DNA from 4 places in the Paenibacillus sp. FSL F4-0236 genome. Region 1 is predicted to be linked to each of the others. Evidence: predicted binding sites of a transcription regulator. Region 1 holds the regulator's gene; each other region holds the start of a gene.

Region 1 (4,143 bases):
AATGAATGTTGGATGCAGCGAAAACGGCCCTCCCAAAAGGACCGTTTTTTTGTCTTTCCTTAAGGTTTTCAAAATTTCTAATTGGGAAAGGTAAAGTGAAGTAATAATAGGCGGAAGGGGGGCATTCATTCGGATACGATCGACCTGAAGAACGTATGTAATTGTTGGACTTGGGAGTAAGCTTCTTTGTACTGATTATCGGATTGTTGAATGGGTAGTAAGCCTGGCAAGAAGGAAATACTATACACAGGTATTTCATTGCTGTTCATGTATATTTTAAGCGTAAGTTCCTCGATAACATCAGCCTCTTCGTCACCGCTATTAACCACATTAATATCCGCACTTGAAGCAGTTGATTTGCTGTTTTGTTGTCGTTTAGATACTTTTGAAAGGGTTAGTGCGTTAACAACAATCTCTGATCCCATTATATTGTCGAACGAGTATAGCTTTGCTATTGCCTTTTTGCTTGTTTTCGGATTGCTGGTACCTATTGCTATTTTTTTATAAGGTTCATTAAGGGCGATCAAGTGCGATTGATTGGGCGGAATGAATGTTTTGGTGAATATAATATTAAAAGATGAGGTTGCGTTTAACAGCTTAGAAAGTTCAGAAGAAGTAGATAGTTTTTTTAATTCTATAATAACGGCACTTAGAATTAAGATTCCTCCTACAATGGCAAACATATACATCAAGAAAATCAGCATGTAATCACACCTCCAAAGATCTCAGTAGAGCAAGATTTATTGCTTATTGAAAGATATGCCTGAATTCTCTCTACTAGTATCTGTTAAGAGCGAAAATCGTGGGAATTTAGGAAACGACTACTGATTAGAAAAAGAGAAAGCACCCAGAGATCTGCCGATTTTGCGAGCTGAGTGCAAAATTGGGGCAACTGCTGGAGTGCTTTGTTGAGAGCTTTTTAAAATAAATATGTCAAAATCATAAGAAATTGAAGGCTGTGATTTGATCGGTATAAACAATTAGCTGTTTGTATTCGATCGGAGATTCATAGTGAGTATAGGGTCTTACAGAAACATCATTAAGGACTACAAAGTTATAGCTGAAATTTTTATCGGGATGTTCCGCACCTAAATAAGATATGTATTCATCTACAATGACATCATCCATTAGAGATTTTAAGTCAAAAACATCCTCTTTATTGGAGGTGGAAGGGGAGATGGTCCCTTGAATACTGCCGAATGAGGTGAGTAAATTTACTTTTTTTCCACTCGCTTGATCGTTATTTAACAATAAGCCAGAGAGTTTAACAAGTGCATCGACTTTAAAATCGACGAGGGTTCTAATTTTTGAGTTGTTCAAAACGAGACACTTCCTTTCAATTTGAAATCCTGTTAACATTATTCGACATATAACCACATAATTCCTATTAGGTCATCAAAAATACATAAATACAAACACGCCCCCTCCATTGAACCATGAGTGAGGCGTGTTTATCTATAGAGATAGATTTAATTCCTGATCGTTACTCGTGTTCCAATAGGAACAATCGCAGCTAGTGCTAACACATCTTTATTGTACATACGAATACAACCGTGGGATACTTCGTGCCCTATGGATGAGGGATCATTATTTCCATGTATCCCATAGTGAGGCTTAGATAGACCCATCCAAAAGACCCCAAATGGACCACCTGGATCGGGTTGTTTGTTAATGATTGTGAATTCACCGAGTGGTGATTGAGTTAACATTTTACCGATTCCGACTGGGAAGCCCCTGATCACAATGTCGTTATCAAGAAGATAAAGCATACGCTGCGTCAGATCAACTATAATCCGGTAATTTGGCATTGTGCAACACTCCTTTCTAATTAAGATATGAGGAGGATGCCTAAACGGTTATTCATTAAAAATGGTCATTTTAGCTTATGGGAACAAATGTTCTGTGATTGATAAATGGGGTTTGATAACAGTGAAAAAGCTGTTCTGCATTTGCAGAACAGCTTTTTAAAAAATAAAAGAAAGTATATATTTTTACGATATATCCTATCCTTATACTTCTCGTAGAAACGGATACCGTCCTTTAAAGGACGGTATCCGTTTTCGCTTGGTAGGAGTGCATACTTAGTGGATATCTCGAAATAATCCGATAACTCTGCCGAGAATGGTCACGCGATTAAGGCGAAGAGGCTCGTACGCCGGATTCTCCGGCTGAAGACGTATATGATCACGTTCTTTATAAAAAGTCTTAACGGTTGCTTCATCTTCTTCGGTCATAGCTACAACGATATCTCCGTTATCAGCCGTTTGTTGTTGACGAACAATAACATAGTCGCCATTCATAATCCCAGCTTCGACCATACTGTCACCTTGAACCGATAACATAAATACTTTGTTATCTCCAACATAGTGAGTTGGAAGCGGGAAGTAGTCTTCAATATTCTCAGTAGCAGTGATAGGAACCCCGGCGGTAACCTTACCTACGACAGGAATGCGAGCGACGGTTTGCGCGAAATGATGGACATTCTCGGAATCCTCTTGGCCAAGCAATTCTATCGCACGAGGCTTCGTTGGATCTCGACGGATAAGTCCCTTCTTCTCTAGCCGATCTAAATGACCGTGAACTGTGGAGCTGGAAGCAAGACCAACAGCTTCTCCAATCTCCCGGACGGAAGGAGGATAACCCTTGCTGCGGACTTCGCTACGTATAAATTCCAGGATCGCCAGCTGGCGACTTGAAATCTTTGACATTGGAATCAACCCCATATAGTAATGTTTGGGAAAATTATAACATAGAACTACCGTTCGCACAAACATAAGTTCTAACTATTATAAATATTAATTCGAAAGAGTTAATAAATGGTAGTCTTGTATTGATTGCGTTTCCTTCATCTAAACGATAAGAGTGATTCTTTATATGAAGAATATGGTAAATAGTAACCTCTGAAAAAAAGAGAACAATTGTTCTAAAATAGTATTGAACAAAACACATGTTCGTGTTATTATAATTTCAAAAGTAAGAACAAGTGTTTGGAGGATGATATTCATGTTAAAATACAGTACATACCGCAGCATCTACGATAAAGCCCCAGTGGTTGAATCTTTAGGACATAATCCTATTACCCGTTATTCAGCTCAGATTAAAGAAATTACAGAGCTTTTGCTTGAAGGCTTGATGCGTTTGTTCCGAAGAGATTTTGTTATTAAACTGACATTGATCATCGTGCTCGTACTATCAGGACTTACAGTAGTAGGTAATGTATTTGCAGGATCTACTACTTTAATGAAGGATGAGAAGCGCGTAGTGGTTGAACGTGGAGATACACTTTGGAGTATTGCTCTTGAGAATAAACCTTCTGATATGAAAACGGCTGTATATATAGAAGGAATTAAAAAATCCAATGGCATTAAAGGTAGTCAGATTAATGCTGGAGATATTCTCACTTTACCTATTTATTAATATTCTAAGAACATAATAAGAGGACATGAAGAGCTTGCAGGGAGTAAACCTTGACAAGCTCTTTTTCTCATGGCAGAGTTAGAATTAATTTATAAGGGGAGGGAAAGTTTTGAATATTGATGAGTTGGTCGCGCGTATTAACGAATTGGCACGCAAACAGAAGAGCGTAGGCCTTAATCAAGAGGAAACGGCGGAACGCGCCAAGCTTCGTGAAATTTATTTGGGGAATATTCGCAATAACTTCCGAGCACAATTGAATACGATTGAATTGGTCGATAATGATGAGCATGAACAAGGTAACAAGGGGCGTAAGCATTAACACCCTGTTCCTTTTCATAGATATTACTGGATGACTAGGGGGAACGCATATGGCCCGTTCTTGGGAAAGAATGGTTCAACGCAACACGCAGCAAATTAATAAGCAAAGAAAGAAACAGGGGAAGGAAACGATTTACGCATCTAAATCTAAATCTCCTGGTAAGAACAGCGAAACCTTTAAAGGCCGTAACATTGCATTTCCAGTAGTGTTATTAGTGCTTGGTACTATGTTTTGGATGATTGGTTCAGTGGACCAAGCCAAAGGTAATGGTATGCTTATGAACTGGCTAGGAGTCGTTTTGTACTACTTACTAGCGGCACTTCTGTTCTTCCGACGTCCGTACTTGAAGGTAGAGAATGCTAGACTATCTACTATAAAATTCAACCGCGAACGTTATCTGCCAGCTT
Region 2 (4,143 bases), 420 kb from region 1:
GGACGTGTAGTTATGAGTTCAGAAAGTTCATTTGATATCGTATCTAAAATGGATATGCAGGAATTAACCAATGCGATCCACCAAACAGAGAAAGAAATTGACAACCGCTTTGACTTTAAGAACAGCAAGAGTAGTCTGAAGCTGGAGAAAGACGCACTTATTATCGCCTCTGAGGACGAATATAAGTTAAACGCTGTTATTGATATTTTACAATCGAAGATGGTGAAGAGAGGTATCACGCTGAAAAACTTGGATTTCGGCAAAGTGGAGCCTGCTTCTCTGGGTAGTGTTCGTCAGCGTTTAGGTCTTAAGCAAGGAATTGATCAGGAGAACGCAAAAAAAATTAACATCCTGATTCGTGATTCGAAATTGAAGGTGAAGAGCCAGATTCAAGGAGATCAGATCCGTGTAACTGGTAAGAGTCGCGATGATTTACAACAAATTATCCAGATTTTGCGTAAAGCTGATTTGCCGCTGGACCTGCAGTTCAACAACTTAAAATAGCATTTTGTACCCCGCAGTGCTTATCAGCGCCATTATGCGGGGTGCTTTGTATTTTTTTTGACACCTATTTATAGCTATAATATACTTGCTTAAGTAGAAATAGATGAGCCTGACTCAGGCAATTTGTATGAACGATTTAGGGGAGGAACTTCAGTGAATTTGCCCAACCGCATCACGCTAGCACGTATTTGCCTGATCCCGATTATGATGTTTTTCTTACTGGTGGATTTCAGTTTTTATCCAGAACCGATACATTGGGGCTCTTTTCAGCTATCTGTTAATCATTTGGTGGCAGCTGTAATCTTTTTGCTTGCAGCGAGCACAGATGGAATAGACGGCTACATAGCAAGGAAATATAATATGGTCACCAATCTCGGTAAGCTCCTTGATCCGTTAGCGGACAAGCTGTTAGTTTCTGCAGTTCTGATTTCACTTGTGGAATTGGGCAGATGTGATTCATGGATCGCAATTGTTATCATTAGTCGTGAGTTCGCAGTAACCGGGCTTCGCCAGATAGCATTGTTAGAGGGAAAAGTGGTTGCCGCCAGCAAATGGGGTAAGATAAAGACGGTTGTACAAATTGTAGCGATCTCACTGCTGTTGTTAAATAATTTCCCATTTCAATTCGTCAGCATTCCTGTAGACGATATTGCCATCTGGGCTGCAGCCTTGATCACTATTTACTCTGGAATTGATTATTTTGTGAAGAATAAGGATCTATTACAGCTGCATAATGCTTAAGCGTTTTAGGCAGCTACATATAGGAGAGGTAATAGGTAAAGCACCTATTACCTTTTTTAAACCCTAAAAGCAGTGTATCTACATTATAACGAGGAGGCGAAAGCCAGGTATGAAAGCGGAGATTATTGCAGTAGGCACGGAGCTTTTGCTCGGTCAAATCGTAAATAGTAATGCCCAGTTTTTGTCTATTGAGCTAGCTGCTATTGGGATTGATGTATATTTTCAAACCGTAGTTGGGGATAACAGCAGTCGCTTGCAGCAAGCCATTGAGATCGCTCAAAGCAGAGCGGATGTTATCATATTTACCGGTGGTATTGGTCCTACAGAAGATGATCTAACGAAGGACGCGCTGGCTGCTTCCTTAGGTCGCACACTTCATATAGATCGCTTGGCAATGGATCATGTACAACGTTTCTTTGATGATCGAAAGATTGTAATGACGGAGAATAATCGTAAACAGGCACTTATAATTGAAGGAACTACACCTTTGCCAAATGAGATTGGTCTTGCTGTTGGCATTGCTTTTGAGCATGAAAAAAAATATTATATTGTGCTTCCTGGTCCGCCTCGCGAGATGAAGCCGATGTTCGTAGATAAAGCTGTACCGTGGCTCCAGCAGCACGCTCTAACGACAGAAATGCCACTTTATTCTAAAATGCTTAAATTTGCCGGTATCGGAGAATCACTGCTTGAGGATAAGCTCATTGATCTTATTCACAGCCAGACAGACCCAACCATAGCTCCTTACGCTAAAGAGGGAGAGGTAACCGTTCGTATTTCGACAAAGGCGCCTTCCGAGCATGAAGCTTACAAGAAGCTGGAGATTCTGGAGAAACAGATCAAAGAGATTTTGCCAGAACATTTATATGCAAATATTGATGTGCCACTGGAGCAATTGATTGTGGATTGGATGGCGGATGCAGGTCTGACTTTAAGTGCGGCAGAGAGTTGCACGGGAGGCTTGCTGATGGAGAGTATAACTAACATTCCAGGCAGTGCTTCGATGTTTGCGGGAGGAATCGTCTGTTATTCCAACGACCTGAAGAAAAAACTTCTGAATGTGCCAAGTGCTTATTTGGAGGGGCCAGATGCTCCAGGGGCAGTTAGTCGTGAAGTTGCCGAGGTGTTAGCTGATCAGGTGAGAATGATCGCAGATAGTGATTTCGGTTTATCTGTAACTGGTGTAGCAGGACCAGGCTATTCTGAACGTAAGCCAGTTGGACTTGTATTTATTGGTTTAGCTGAACGCGGGCGTAAGACAGAAGTATACGAGCTTAATCTTAAAGGTACACGTGAAAATATACGACTGCGTACTGTTAAAGCTCTGTTGTATCGTCTATGGCGCAGACTTGAGGAACGGAAGGTGGAGACACCTCTTGAAGGCTCAGACTTGTAATGGGAGATTAGCCCAGTTATAATTGAGACATACGGAAGAACCGTGGCACTGAGATTTCTTTGCTGCGGTTTTTTGTATATCTGCGGAGATTTTGATCGCTGTTTTGGTTTTGATCATAAGTCGTTGATGTCCGGTGAAGTAGAGAAATCAGTTAACTTCTATGTCCGGAGGGAGGCTTACAATAAAAGGGATAATTAACGCTTGAGACAAAAAAAACGAATGTATGTTCGAAAAAAAGCTTGGCAAGACCTCAAAAACACGTTATTATATTATTATAAACAGTGAAGGAAGTGGTCTGATTGTCAGATCGTCGTGCAGCGCTTGATATGGCGCTTCGTCAAATAGAAAAACAATTTGGTAAAGGTTCGATCATGAAACTGGGAGAATCCACTCATATGCAAGTGGAAGTTGTACCTAGCGGATCTTTGGCACTTGATATTGCGTTAGGTATAGGCGGACTTCCAAAGGGACGTATTATTGAAGTATACGGACCTGAATCCTCCGGTAAAACGACTGTTGCTCTTCATGCTATTGCAGAAGTGCAAAAACAAGGAGGACAAGCTGCATTTATCGATGCTGAGCATGCGCTCGATCCGAAGTATGCACGTAACTTGGGCGTAAACATTGATGAATTGTTGCTATCTCAGCCAGATACGGGTGAACAGGCACTTGAGATTGCTGAAGCACTTGTCCGTAGTGGTGCAGTAGACATTATTGTCGTTGACTCCGTAGCTGCGTTGGTTCCTAAAGCGGAAATCGAAGGTGATATGGGTGACTCTCACGTCGGCCTACAGGCTCGTTTGATGTCTCAAGCGCTTCGGAAGCTATCTGGTGCCATTAGTAAATCGAATACAATTGCTATCTTTATTAACCAGCTTCGTGAGAAAATTGGTGTTATGTTCGGTAACCCTGAGACAACACCGGGTGGTCGGGCGTTGAAATTCTACTCTTCCGTACGGTTGGATGTTCGCCGTGTCGAAAGTATTAAGATGGGTAACGACGTTGTAGGTAACCGCACCAAGATCAAGATTGTGAAGAATAAGGTAGCACCTCCATTTAAACAAGCTGATGTTGATATCATGTATGGTGAAGGGATTTCCAGAGAAGGAAGTCTTGTAGACATCGGTACTGAAATGGACATCGTGAATAAGAGTGGTGCTTGGTATTCCTATGAGGGTGAGCGTCTCGGTCAAGGACGTGAGAATGCCAAACAGTTCTTGAAAGAACATCAAGATATTGCACTTATCATTGAGAACAAGATCCGTGAAGCAAGTAACCTGTCCACTATTGTTGCTGCACCAAATGAAGCGGAAATCATTGCAGAGCAAGAGGAAGAAGAAAAGCTACTTCTCGAAATCGAACAATAGAATTTACTAAGGAATAGGACGCCCTGTGATTCATTGTTGCAGGGTGTCTTTTCTTAACAGTGTAAGAACATATATATTTGGGGTCCCCCCAAAGTACCTGAGTACGCACCGAAGTTAAGCCGCACTTTGTGGGGA
Region 3 (4,143 bases), 1.4 Mb from region 1:
GCTGGCGCAGTCCCTGGCAACTGTGCGTGATAGCTAATCGTTACGATTCCACCGGCTTTATACCAGCGAATAGCGCTGCTAACGACCCAATCCCGCTGATTGTCTATTAGTGCCGCCGTCTGATTATTGATTGCCCCCAGCTCATAGCCGTGAAGGGCGGCGAATTGCCCGCTAGTATTTTTCAGCTTCCCATTGAACTCATCGGCGCTCTCCAAATAATCATGTTGTCCACTAATCCATCCTTTTCCTTGCAGAAAATAAAGGGTATTCAACAATTTCTGAGCAGAAGGTACCGTTTCCGAATCCGCCGGAGCCATTTGCAATTTACGATACGCGATTTGCCACTGAACATCGCTCACAAACCTCGATGCCGAATCAACCATATTTCGAAGATTGCGCTGTTCCATCCACTCTCACATCCTTTTAACTTTTTTAAGTTATAGTATGGGGACAATAGTGACATGAACTCAGCGAATGGACATGAAGTTGTAAATTAATTTAGGGCAGTGTAAGGAACTGCTGAATAAATTCACGGTTCAATAAAAAAAGGAGCCCGGCGGCTCCTGACTATATCTCCAATTTACCTTGTATATCTCAGCGGTAGTAATTCAGAAATATCATATTTAGCTAACCGGCCGTCCTCGGATACAATAACTTTGCAATCCTTCCCGTAATCAGCAATTAACTCACGGCACATCCCGCAGGGAGAAACTACTTTAATTTCTCTTTCCTCGCTGTCCGGATCAGAATGCCTTACCGCAACAATCGTATCAAATTCCTTGTAGCCTTCGGATATCGCTTTTCCAATCACCATCGCTTCTGCACAGACTGTAATTCGTCCCATGCTAGCTTCTACATGTACCGCTGTAAAGATTTCCCCCGTCTTAGTACGGAGCGCCGCCCCTACATGGTGTCTTCCCCATTCATAGCGTCTAGTAATAATATCTTCAGCAGAGGCTATAAGCGTCTGATCTTCAATCGTAATCAAATACTCCATATCCAATTCCGTCCTCCTCTTATTTTTCCTAAGTATATTAAATCGCACTGCATTATGATATAAGATATACTATTTTAAGTTCCAAAAAAGGAGGAGCAGATTTGAAAATACAGAAATTACTCACCAGTCTCATCATTATTGTGTTACTTGCTTTGGGCGGTTACTGGTATGAACAGAACGGAGATCCGTCAGCCCCCTCGTCCACATCTGATTCAGAAGTTGTTCAGCTGATCTTCCCATCAGATCGTTATCCTGAGACTGCTAAGCACATTCAGGACGCGATTGCTAAAGGGGAGTCCGCGACGTGCACGATTAACCGTGAGCAGGCTGAAGACAACCGCAAAGAATCCTTAAAAGGGATCCCCACCAAAAAAGGCTACGACCGCGATGAATGGCCCATGGCCATGTGTAATGAAGGCGGCAAAGGGGCCGACATTGAATACATAACCCCAAAAGATAACCGCGGCGCAGGAAGCTGGGTTGGCAATCAGTTAGAAGATTATGCGGATGGAACCCGCGTAGAATTTATGTTCAAATAATAAGCTAACGTGAACAGTGCTTCAAAAGAATAGCCCCATCCGGTATACCGGATGGGGCTACAATGTGCATCAGCTAGCTTAGAATAAGCAAGCTTTAGTGATGATAACCAGCAAGATGAAGAGTACCAGAATAGCTCCTGTTGAAGTAAAAGGACTACACACCGGACCTACATTTACTGGGCTTACTACAGGACCTACGTTACAACCACAATGTTCCATTCCCATAATTAATTCCTCCTAATGATTAATGACTACAGCACAAGATATGTAAAAAGGAGATAAGCCGTTTGGGCGAACTGGCAAACAAATGCTATTCACCTAATGAATTAGGTAGGCACTGTCGATAAACAGGATATACACGAAGGAGGTGCAATATGGATATAGCCGCATTATCAATGGCAATGAGCCAGGCATCCTTAGCTCAAAATGTAGGAATACAAGTCATGAATATTGCCAAAAATCAGGCTGAAACCCAGAGTCAAACGATGGTGGAAATGCTGGGCAAAAGCGTTGCTCCGAATTTAGGAAAAACACTTGATATTAGTGTTTAATTGCTTTATGCTAAGGACACACGAGAACACTCGTTCTTATGTGTCCTTATGTTTTTTACTTTACATAGCCTTCGGGCTTTTCTTTTGCTCATTTATGCGAACATACGATCCTATAACTGATTCTGAATGAGGTGAATGATATGAATAACATGAAATCCTATTATCAAATGACTGCGCTGGAGAAGTGGACAGAAGATTTATACAAGCGTCTGAACCTTACTCAGCCTTCGCAAATTTCGATTGCTTATATTGCAGAACGGCTTAATATTTGGGTTCATTATTTGGATGTAAGAAGCAAGAGCATCGAAGCATCAGCGGGGATGTACACCATGTTTATTGACAACCGGCTTCCAGCCAGTCTGCAGCGGCTAGAGTTTCTCCATGAGCTCTGTCATCTGCTCCGCCATGGTACTGATCAAATATTGATGCCAGAACATTTTACGCGGGCACAGGAGGATGAATCTGAGCGATTTATTCTTTATGCAGCTATGCCCTACTCCATGATCTCCCGCATGACATTGCCTGAGCAACGGGAAGATGCAATCAGCTATCTTGCAGCAGAATTTCAAGTGCCAAGCGAGCTGGCTTTACAGCGGATTGATCAAATTCAAAGACGTGTTTTTCAGGGGCAATTATTGGCCGTGATGGGAAGAAACGAAGAACGATTAACACATATTCAATAATGACTGCGGAGATAATAAGGGTAGTCGCAATGAAGGACCATTAATTATGGTGGAATTTCTCGCAAGGGGGATCGATATGGAAGCCATTAAAGTAATTGAATTATTGATGACTCATCCAGATTATAACGTAGATGCAGTACACCCCGAAATTCCGGATTTTGTTGGGATCGAGTCGATTGAAGTGGATCATGAAACGGGGACCTTCTCCATTTTATTGCAAGAACCCAAAGAAGACTGAAGATGATTTGTGTAAGTTCATAATAAAAAGGCAGCAAGTATAGTATACCCAGGCAATTCTTTACCTACGCGGGTTTAACTATCGGCAGGAAATTTGCTGCCTTATATGTAATTATAAGCTCTGTTATGCGACAAATTGAATCAAACCAATAAGAATTAGAATGAGGAACATACCCACAACTCCCCAAATAATAAACCATAAGATTCTGAGACCTGGTAGGCTGGGACTAGTATGATTCTCCAATACCTTAATTCGCCGCTCCAGCTCCTGTATTTTTTCTTCTTGCTGCGTCATCTTTCTCTCCACCCTTCTAATGTGTAGATTACAAGATACAATAGATATGACATACCAGTCACAATATATTATCTTATAATATATACATTTTAGCTAAATGGAGGGAATTAATGAAGAAAAGAACAAAAATAATTCTTATTACCTTCGTTATTGTATATGGAGTCGCTTCTTTAGCGCTTCAGGCCTTCCGAAATCATATGGACAATGAAGTGATTCATTATTTGGTAGCTACGAGAGATTATAAGAATGAAGATCTTTATAAAGTACACACCCAGATTAGTAAGGCTCCCGTCGTAAGTACAACGGTGATTTTTGCAGATGAACCTAACGCAAGATACTTTTATCGAAAAGAGAAGGATCGGATTTATCAATATAGCATGGCTCTTGTAAAAAGGTTTGATCCAAACTATACATATAAACATATTGAGGAGGGCCTCCCGTAAAGGGGAACTTCTATTATAAAGGCGCGATTGTCTCAGTAGTCATGATATGGCTGCTGGGGCAATCGCGCCTTTTTTAGATTCTAACCCTTGATCTAGACGCTAACAAATTTTCTCAGGAACATAATGTGACCAAATGCCGTCCTAAATGGTGTTATAGGTAAAGGGGGCATAGAATCATGCAACGATCCATGACCCGGCCGGGAAATCATGTGATAAAGAGTTACGAAATCTACGCAGATATGCTGTTCCGGATTGCTTTGGTCCATTTAGGCAACCGCCAAGATGCCGAAGAGGCCACTCAGGACACCTTCATCAAACTGATAGAAAAAGCACCAAAGTTCATAGACGCTGAACATCAGAAAGCATGGCTGATCCGGGTAATCACCAATCATTGTAAA
Region 4 (4,143 bases), 1.5 Mb from region 1:
ATCTTAAGCTCAGCAAGTCCTGTCTCTAGGACTCCGGTGAACACATCAAATTCAAGTCTCTCGTTGCCCATCATCTCGACGATCTGATCTAGCAGATCAAGCACTGCACCCCACAGCTGACTATGTTCTCTAGCCTTCTCGGGTTGCCCCTTCTCCATAGCACCGACACTAAGTTTCTCCAGCTTCCGAGCAACATCCGTCTCATCAAGCAGCTTGTACACTGCGGTACATAGTTCAAGGCCGCTTCTACTCTTCTGTATCCGTTTCTCAAAAGCAAATAGAGGACCCGTTATACGAGCACGGCATCGCTCCATTGTAGCAAGCAGTTCTTCATCCATCTGTCTGCCGCCTTCCAGCGACAAGCTAGGAATCCCTTTCCATGAACGGCCATCCGTCCAGCGATACCCTTGAATCCCACAAGCCAGCACATAATTCTCTAAGGCGTCCATATCCTCACGCGTAATACTACCGTCCAGCGGTAGCAAAAGCTCTGTCTTTACACAGCGGAATACATCCTCGAAGCGCCAGCGTCGACGCACCACATCCAATGCGGAACGTACAAACTCTACCAATGGATGGTGCAGCTCATTTACCTTCTGATCCAGAAAAAAAGGTACTCCGTAATCTTGGAACAACGGTTTAATCAGTTGCTCGTAATCTCCAATATTACGCATCAATACGGCCATTTCACCATATTTTGCACCTTCATCTCGCGCCAGTCTGATCATTTCACGCAGTGCTCCCTCAACCTCTGCTCTGTGAGAAACTGCTGCGCCTATAGATATCGCTTCATTTGCCAGTTCATCTGCACCCATCCAGACCTTTCGGCGGTCATATCCCCTTTCGAGATGAGCAAGAACAGGACTTTCTTCAAAACGCGGAAGAACCGCTGGCTCCAGAAGCTCGTCCCACACATCAATGCCTAGCTCTTCAGCTATTCCACACAGTTTAATGTAAGTAACCGCAGTTGGGTGAAACAATTCAAGCTCATTCAACTGATCTCCATAGGGATACGAACGATCAAGTGTAAGGGACACGGTCAGCTTCGATGCTTGCTGCATCAATTCACGAAGCACTACGAATTCCTGCGGGGTAAAGCCGTGGAACCCATCTACCCAAATCTCCGCCCCGCGAATGTAAGAGGAATCAGGAATATGCTCAGCTAGTTCCGCTAAACGATCCTCTTCGTCGATATAGAGGCGTGACATTTCCTTCTCTAAATCGCTGAATACCAGCTGTAAATCATCCAGCTTGCCTTCAAGAATAGGACTTCTTGCAATAGCGCCTCGCATTGCGGATAACTGCTCCTCTAAATCAGAGGAAGCCAAGCAGCAACGCTTCATCTCCGTATGCAGTTGATTCAACCGTTCGACAAAACCCGGTCTGTCGGCAGAGGCACCGAATAATTTCAGTTCCTCTTTACGGCGACTGATGATTTTGTAAATCAACATCTTTTTACCTTCTTCACTGATCGGCAGACTAGCGCTGCCTCCAGTTTCCTGTTTCACTCGATAGGCAAGCCGAGAAAAGCTCAGTGTCTGCGCCCGAATGCTTCCCTTCACATTCCCTACGGTCAAAAGCCCCCGTTCTGCTCCAAAGGAACCTTGTTCCGGTACAAGAATAATGATCGGCGCGCCAAGAGGCTCCTTCTCTAATGAAGAAGAAATAGACTCCCATATTTTTGTTGTCTTGCCACTACCAGAGCGGCCTAGTAAAAAGGTTACCGACATAAATGATAGACTCCTTCCGTAGCGGAGAAAATGTATATGATACAAGGTGAAATACTCACCGTTTGATAATGTTCAAATGAAAAAGTTCAGTCGTTCCTCGTCCCCTCAGTATAACATAGCTGCACATATCAGAACATGCGTTTGCTAGTATTTTCTAATGATTTACAATAAAAAAGCTACGAAGTAAACAGCAACTATTGTATTTTGGTGACTTGCTGTTTAGTATTTCTAGTTTGTTAAGCAAGAAACATGATTCCTTAATCAAAAAAAGCCGCTAAATTAGCGACTTTCAATCAAATATTTTTCTTTTCCTAAACCTTTCCTTTGTATTTCATCTAACATGAGCGTTTCTTAATGAACAGTTGTATCTGATAATCCCACTGCAATATTCCAGTCACAATAATGTTATGAAGAACAAAATCTGGACACACATCGTATTCCGTCTTTGCCCTTTCAAGTAAATTTTGTAATACAGCATTCTTATTCTCTTCGGTACAAATTGCACACAGATAGTCCCCTTCTGGTAGCACAGTCAGCCCCTCTAAAGACGGATATTTCAAGCAAACAGCAAATAATCGTGTTATTCCTTCAGTCGTGAACATTCCTGCCATATCTTCAAACAGAAATTGTGAATGCAGAGACGTTTCAATTTGTTGATAGAAATGTCTGTGATAGTCCCATAAATTCTTAAGTGTGGGGCTTTCCATTTTATTCGAAAGCATAATTACCCTTTCCTCTATGTGTCTGACAAAGTAATTTTCACTTTGACTATAACCATCGTGGAACTTATTTTCATAATGTAGATAGGCACGTTTAATTTTCGATTTTGCATACTGCAGACGAGCAATTTTATCGTCTGCTCTTTTTTCTGCTTGTTTTAGAAATGCAATTACTTTAGAGAGATCATTCTGCTGCAAAATATCTTTAATATCCATTAAAGTAAGGTCCATTGCTTTGAGCAGTTCAATGGTTTGCAGCTTTACGAGCTCCTGCTCGGAATAGTATCGATATCCCGACAATTCATCTTTATGGCATGGCTTGACTAATCCAATACGATCATAGTGCCGCAAGGTCTCAGTGGTCATCTCTACGATCTCTGCTGCTTGCTTAATTGTAAAATAGTTGTTCATATCTACCCTCTTGACCTTTTTGTAACACAAAAGTTTATGATGATTAAAACATATGCGACTGATAAACGCAACGAAATACAAAATGAATTTATTACCAGAGAGGAAGGCAAATATGAAGAACTAAATCATGTATCAAAGGATTATCCTTTGTTGTATATCGGAATTTGTCTGCATGGCAGCTTAAGATTGGCATTCGTAGGACTGGCTATATTTAAAAGAAAAATGATTTAACGAAGGAGCATTTTACAATGAAAAGTACTGCAAAAAAATTACTAACTACTATAGGCACATTGGTGACACTATTGATATCATTAGCAGGATGTTCCTCCGACTCCACTTCCATGGAGGAAAAAAATTACACCATACCTGCCCAAAAGATTGATACCTTAACAATTGATGTAAAGGACAAAAAAATAAATATCCTCAAATCTAAAGATGAACAAATTCATATTGTTTACTATGAAAGTGAGAAAGATTTTTACAAGATTGATCTATCTGACGATAAAGAACTGTCAATGGTAAGTGACAGTAATAAGGAATGGAACGACTATATCGGAGGAAAAGGCTCGCAAGTAACCAGAACTATTCAGGTATCGATACCTGATGCAACTTTAAAAAATTTGACTTTAAAAACATCAAATGAAAGTATTGTATTACCGACAATCGTGTTTTTAGGGACAGTGGAAGTAAACATAAATAACGGAAATATCCAACTGGACAAATTGAATGTAGGAACGGCTATAACCCTTGAAACAAAAAACGGAAATATTAGCGGTTCAATTTCAGGGTCATATGATGATTTCGCGATCTTAAGCAAGGTAAAGAAAGGAGATAGCAATTTGCCTGCCAATAAAGAGAATGGTTCGAAAAAATTATCTGCTTATACAAATAACGGCGATATTACCTTACAATTTTCTGAGTAGCCAGTAGTTAAATATTGGCTCGTATGAAATCAAATACAAGGGATAACCCCTGTTTCACTTTTGAAACTTCTGGTCCTACCTCTTCGACTATTCCACCGGCCTATAACCGATAAAATATCCGTCTTGTAATGGAAAATCACCTTGATAAAATTGTTGATCCGACCCGTAAATCGATTATCTGATGATGTACCCGAGGCCCAAAATTAAGCTTGATCGTGACTTCCATCCAAATAAAGTATAAGCCGCATTACAGCGGCTTATACTTTCTGGATTACATTCGGATTCAGGAGTCGCTATTCATGAATTTCGTGCTGTTTTGGCAACTTTTCGGACTAAGCGGACATACCTTGTTAATCCCGA

Evidence for each region. Region 1 encodes LexA, which represses DNA repair genes until DNA is damaged. Its sites were predicted from a motif close to CGAACATATGTTCG; they were not measured.
Region 2: a site for LexA is predicted at 2,858-2,871, ahead of recA (recombinase RecA). Genes of this name have one in related genera too.
Region 3: a site for LexA is predicted at 2,185-2,198, ahead of NSQ29_RS03810 (ImmA/IrrE family metallo-endopeptidase). Genes of this name have one in related genera too.
Region 4: a site for LexA is predicted at 1,861-1,874, ahead of addB (helicase-exonuclease AddAB subunit AddB). Genes of this name have one in related genera too.

Annotation. Positions count from the first base shown of each region.
Region 1 covers NZ_JBBOBK010000001.1:2,215,699-2,219,841, forward strand. The annotation lists gene NSQ29_RS10120 (hypothetical protein) at 126-704, opposite strand; gene NSQ29_RS10125 (hypothetical protein) at 940-1,320, opposite strand; gene NSQ29_RS10130 (L,D-transpeptidase) at 1,470-1,808, opposite strand; gene lexA (transcriptional repressor LexA) at 2,082-2,708, opposite strand; gene NSQ29_RS10140 (LysM peptidoglycan-binding domain-containing protein) at 3,004-3,417, shown strand; gene NSQ29_RS10145 (DUF896 domain-containing protein) at 3,527-3,736, shown strand; gene NSQ29_RS10150 (hypothetical protein) at 3,786-4,143, shown strand, end outside.
Region 2 covers NZ_JBBOBK010000001.1:1,799,627-1,803,769, forward strand. The annotation lists gene NSQ29_RS08225 (YajQ family cyclic di-GMP-binding protein) at 13-504, shown strand; gene pgsA (CDP-diacylglycerol--glycerol-3-phosphate 3-phosphatidyltransferase) at 658-1,245, shown strand; gene NSQ29_RS08235 (competence/damage-inducible protein A) at 1,355-2,641, shown strand; gene recA (recombinase RecA) at 2,941-4,008, shown strand.
Region 3 covers NZ_JBBOBK010000001.1:826,383-830,525, reverse strand. The annotation lists gene NSQ29_RS03835 (glycosyl hydrolase) at 1-407, opposite strand, end outside; gene NSQ29_RS03830 (cytidine deaminase) at 581-997, opposite strand; gene NSQ29_RS03825 (NucA/NucB deoxyribonuclease domain-containing protein) at 1,105-1,536, shown strand; gene NSQ29_RS03820 (hypothetical protein) at 1,615-1,761, opposite strand; gene NSQ29_RS03815 (YjfB family protein) at 1,911-2,087, shown strand; gene NSQ29_RS03810 (ImmA/IrrE family metallo-endopeptidase) at 2,228-2,770, shown strand; gene NSQ29_RS03805 (hypothetical protein) at 2,817-3,008, shown strand; gene NSQ29_RS03800 (hypothetical protein) at 3,132-3,302, opposite strand; gene NSQ29_RS03795 (DUF3139 domain-containing protein) at 3,413-3,745, shown strand; gene NSQ29_RS03790 (RNA polymerase sigma factor) at 3,922-4,143, shown strand, end outside.
Region 4 covers NZ_JBBOBK010000001.1:692,082-696,224, reverse strand. The annotation lists gene addB (helicase-exonuclease AddAB subunit AddB) at 1-1,730, opposite strand, end outside; gene NSQ29_RS03180 (MerR family transcriptional regulator) at 2,066-2,860, opposite strand; gene NSQ29_RS03175 (DUF4097 family beta strand repeat-containing protein) at 3,109-3,783, shown strand.